2 regions of the Psychrobacillus sp. FSL H8-0487 genome follow, and region 1 is predicted to be linked to the other one. Evidence: a T-box and tRNA genes for the amino acid it is inferred to sense, from the RefSeq annotation. Region 1 holds a T-box; the other holds one or more tRNA genes.
What was found. The T-box of region 1 lies ahead of serS (serine--tRNA ligase). A T-box ahead of a tRNA ligase gene usually reads a tRNA of that ligase, here a tRNA-Ser.
Positions count from the first base shown of each region.

Region 2: it encodes a tRNA-Ser, which carries the amino acid that the T-box ahead of serS (serine--tRNA ligase) is inferred to sense. The anticodon was not compared.

Region 1 is NZ_JBBOZA010000001.1:19,593-21,935, reverse strand. Features, by position in the region: gene tadA (tRNA adenosine(34) deaminase TadA) at 1-46, shown strand, start outside; gene serS (serine--tRNA ligase) at 64-1,338, opposite strand; T-box leader at 1,391-1,609, opposite strand; gene pdxR (MocR-like pyridoxine biosynthesis transcription factor PdxR) at 1,836-2,343, shown strand, end outside.
Region 2 is NZ_JBBOZA010000001.1:2,963,035-2,965,377, forward strand. Features, by position in the region: tRNA gene MHI47_RS15160 (tRNA-His) at 1-64, opposite strand, end outside; tRNA gene MHI47_RS15165 (tRNA-His) at 99-174, opposite strand; tRNA gene MHI47_RS15170 (tRNA-Trp) at 202-275, opposite strand; tRNA gene MHI47_RS15175 (tRNA-Tyr) at 282-365, opposite strand; tRNA gene MHI47_RS15180 (tRNA-Thr) at 372-447, opposite strand; tRNA gene MHI47_RS15185 (tRNA-Phe) at 457-532, opposite strand; tRNA gene MHI47_RS15190 (tRNA-Asp) at 665-740, opposite strand; tRNA gene MHI47_RS15195 (tRNA-Met) at 744-818, opposite strand; tRNA gene MHI47_RS15200 (tRNA-Val) at 853-928, opposite strand; tRNA gene MHI47_RS15205 (tRNA-Glu) at 990-1,064, opposite strand; tRNA gene MHI47_RS15210 (tRNA-Ser) at 1,089-1,180, opposite strand; tRNA gene MHI47_RS15215 (tRNA-Asn) at 1,186-1,260, opposite strand; rRNA gene rrf (5S ribosomal RNA) at 1,269-1,384, opposite strand; rRNA gene MHI47_RS15225 (23S ribosomal RNA) at 1,505-2,343, opposite strand, start outside.

The DNA of each region.
Region 1 (2,343 bases):
CCGTAACCTTCGTGAACAAAAAAAGAACCAGAAACGCTGTTTATAGCGAATCTGGTTCTTTTTTTATTTAATAACAGTTTTTCCACCCATATACGGAACAAGAACTTCTGGAACTATAACTGTTCCATCCGCTTGTTGGTAATTTTCTAATATAGCCGCTACTGTTCGTCCCAGTGCTAATCCACTGCCATTTAAAGTATGCACATACTCAGGTTTTCCTCCAGCTTCACGACGAAAACGAATTCCTGCACGTCTAGCTTGGAAATCTTCAAAGTTACTACATGAAGAAATTTCTTTGTATTCACCATAGCTTGGTAACCAAACCTCTAAATCGTATTTCTTTGCAGCTGTAAAGCCTAGATCTGCTGTACACATATGAAGTTTACGATATGGCAGACCTAACAATTGTAATACTTTTTCTGCATGTCCAGTTAAAAGTTCTAACTGCTCATAAGAATCCTCTGGCTTTACAAAACGAACTAACTCGACTTTGTTAAATTGATGTTGACGTATTAACCCACGAGTATCGCGACCTGCTGATCCAGCTTCAGAACGGAAACAAGCACTATAAGCAGTGAACGCTTGTGGAAGTTCCGCTCCATCTAATATTTCGTCTCTATAAAAATTTGTTACAGGTACTTCTGCCGTTGGTATTAAGAAATAATCCTCTTCTCCAATTAGGAAAGCATCCTCTTCAAACTTTGGAAGTTGCCCAGTGCCTGTAAGACTTGCACGATTTGCTAAATAAGGAGGAAGCATTTCTTCATAGCCATGCTCTTCAGCATGTAGGTCCATCATGAAGTTTAATAATCCACGTTCCAGTCTTGCTCCTAGTCCACGATAAAATGCAAAACGACTTCCTGTTACTTTTGCCGCTCGTTCAAAATCTACTAATTTTAAATCTGTCGCAATATCCCAATGTGCTTTCGTTTCAAAATCAAATGAAGGAACTTCTCCCCATTTAAGTATTTCTACGTTATCATCTTCAGAATCACCAATCGGTACACTATCATGCGGAATATTCGGGATTCGCATCATCATATATTCAAATTTTTCTTCTACATCCCGAAGCTCATCGTCTAATGATTTTATTGCATCGCCTACTTCACGCATACGTGCGATAAGTTCATCCGCATTTTCTTTGTTTCGTTTCATCAGAGATATTTTTTGAGAAAACTCGTTTCTTTCAGCCTTTAACACTTCTGTTTTCGCAATCAATTCACGACGCTTTTGATCTAAAGGTTGGAATTGATCAAATTCTGAAATATCTTCCCCACGCTTAGCAAGTTTTGCTTTAACTGTTTCATAATTATCACGTACAAATTTTACATCCAACATATAATATTCCTCCTTAAAATTTTGAAAACACAAAAAAGCCCCCATCCCATGAAAAAGGGACGAGAGCATACCCGCGTTGCCACCCTGATTAATCCTGTCATAGACAGAATCCACTTACTTGTACTCTAACGGCTTTTCAACCGGCACGACCTACTAATCATTCAGCCGCACAACTCAAAGGACGGATTCACAAGTGTTTATATCAGCTTTCACCAACCGCTGACTCTCTATAAAAAACGAGCTTGTTACTGCTTCCTATCATCGTTTTTGATTCATGAAATTACTCATACTTTACTATACGTGAACTTCTTTTGCAAGACTTTCCTATATCTTCTCTACAATATAACATTGCCTTCCTACATGACGAGAGTTTGTGAAAGGATTTCCAATTGTTTATGCAAGTGCTCCATTATTTTTATTAAATTTAGTATAATAAAATATGACCATACTATAAGTATCTAAAATAAATCAAAAGAAGTGGTCAGATGGGAGAAATAATGGATTTCCTAATGTTTCAGTTAATACATAATTCAAAAACCCCACTATATGAACAATTATATCAATCCATAAAGAAAGCCATAATAAACGGAACAATTGAAGAAGGTATTAAGCTTCCCTCTAAAAGAAAGCTTGCCGAATATTTAGCAGTTAGTCAGACAACGATTGAGTTTGCCTATAGCCAGTTAGTTGCTGAAGGGTTTATAGTATCTGAACCTCGACGTGGATACTTTGTTCAAAATTTAGAAGAATTAGCGATCATTGAACAAGGTATTGCTTCTATCGTGCCGGAATCGACTGATACACCTTCCTTTTCGGTCGATCTTTCTACAGGTAAAATTGATACAGACTCTTTTCCTTTTAAGACTTGGAGAAGATATGCGAAGGACATTGTTAATGAAGAAAATGGGGAGTTACTACAGTTAGGTCATCCCCAAGGAGATTATTTATTAAGACAGCAAATTTCTTCTTACTTATTCCAATCTAGGGGAGTAAAGAGTACACCTG
Region 2 (2,343 bases), 2.9 Mb from region 1:
GGGGAATTGAACCCCCGAATGCCGGAATCACAATCCGGTGCGTTAACCACTTCGCCACAACCGCCACAAATAAAAAAAGAGCTAACTACTAAGGAATATGGGGCGACTGAGGGGAATTGAACCCCCGAATGTCGGAATCACAATCCGATGCGTTAACCACTTCGCCACAACCGCCATTATTCAAAGCTAACTAAAAAAAATTGGCAGGGGCAGTAGGAATCGAACCCACATCAAAGGTTTTGGAGACCTCTATTCTACCGTTAAACTATGCCCCTAAAAACTGGTGGTGGGGGACGGATTCGAACCGCCGAACCCGAAGGAGCGGATTTACAGTCCGCCGCGTTTAGCCACTTCGCTACCCCACCAGTGTATGGTGCCGGAAAAAGGACTTGAACCCTCAACCTACTGATTACAAGTCAGTTGCTCTACCAGTTGAGCTATTCCGGCGTATAAATATGGTGGCTCAGGACGGAATCGAACCGCCGACACAAGGATTTTCAGTCCTTTGCTCTACCGACTGAGCTACTGAGCCAAATTCGATTGTGCTAAGCTGCGAATCTCTTTGTCAGCTTCATTCGTTCAGTTAGTCACGTACTTTAGTACGTTCCTTCCATCACTCAATCGCTTCCTAGACCTTCTTGCTTATCACCAATCTTTTAAAAAATGGCGGTCCCGACCGGGATCGAACCGGCGATCTCCTGCGTGACAGGCAGGCATGTTAACCGCTACACCACGGGACCATTTGGTTGCGGGGACAGGATTTGAACCTGCGACCTTCGGGTTATGAGCCCGACGAGCTACCACTGCTCCACCCCGCGACAATACTATAATTGCTAATTTGTTCAAAAGAAATGGTGGAGGATGACGGGCTCGAACCGCCGACCCTCTGCTTGTAAGGCAGATGCTCTCCCAGCTGAGCTAATCCTCCTGGGTAAAATTACGATAAGCTTCGCATCTCTGCGTCAACTTCATTCGTTCAATTTAATAAATGGTGACCCCTACGGGATTCGAACCCGTGTTACCGCCGTGAAAGGGCGGTGTCTTAACCGCTTGACCAAGGGGCCATACTTTTATGTAGAAAACTAATCTGGCGGAGAGCAAGGGATTTGAACCCTTGAGACAGTTTAACCCGCCTACACGATTTCCAATCGTGCTCCTTCGGCCACTCGGACAGCTCTCCTAAAATGGCTCCGAAGGTAGGACTCGAACCTACGACCAATCGATTAACAGTCGATTGCTCTACCACTGAGCTACTTCGGAATAATACAGCCTAGCAACGTCCTACTCTCACAGGGGGAGACCCCCAACTACCATCGGCGCTGAAGAGCTTAACTTCCGTGTTCGGTATGGGAACGGGTGTGACCTCTTCGCCATCATCACTAGACCTTATTAATTTGAAAGACAATACTTAGTATAACAAAACTAGAAAATAATTCAAGCTTTTTTTATATTTTTTTTTGTACTTTCAAAACTGGATAAACGACATTGTTACGTTAAACAAAATTTGGTTAAGTCCTCGATCGATTAGTATTCGTCAGCTGCACGTGTCGCCACGCTTCCACCCCGAACCTATCTACCTCATCGTCTTTGAGGGATCTTACTTACTTGCGTAATGGGAAATCTCATCTTGAGGGGGGCTTCGTGCTTAGATGCTTTCAGCACTTATCCCGTCCACACATAGCTACCCAGCGATGCTCTTGGCAGAACAACTGGTACACCAGCGGTGTGTCCATCCCGGTCCTCTCGTACTAAGGACAGCTCCTCTCAAATTTCCTACGCCCACGACGGATAGGGACCGAACTGTCTCACGACGTTCTGAACCCAGCTCGCGTACCGCTTTAATGGGCGAACAGCCCAACCCTTGGGACCGACTACAGCCCCAGGATGCGATGAGCCGACATCGAGGTGCCAAACCTCCCCGTCGATGTGGACTCTTGGGGGAGATAAGCCTGTTATCCCCGGGGTAGCTTTTATCCGTTGAGCGATGGCCCTTCCATGCGGAACCACCGGATCACTAAGCCCGTCTTTCGACCCTGCTCGACTTGTAGGTCTCGCAGTCAAGCTCCCTTCTGCCTTTACACTCTTCGAATGATTTCCAACCATTCTGAGGGAACCTTTGGGCGCCTCCGTTACACTTTAGGAGGCGACCGCCCCAGTCAAACTACCCGCCTGACACTGTCTCCTACCCGGGTTACGGGTATGGGTTAGAATTTCAATACAACCAGGGCAGTATCCCACCGACGCCTCCTCCGAAGCTGGCGCTCCGGGCTCTAAGGCTCCTGCCTATCCTGTACAAGTTGCACCAAAATTCAATATCAAGCTATAGTAAAGCTCCACGGGGTC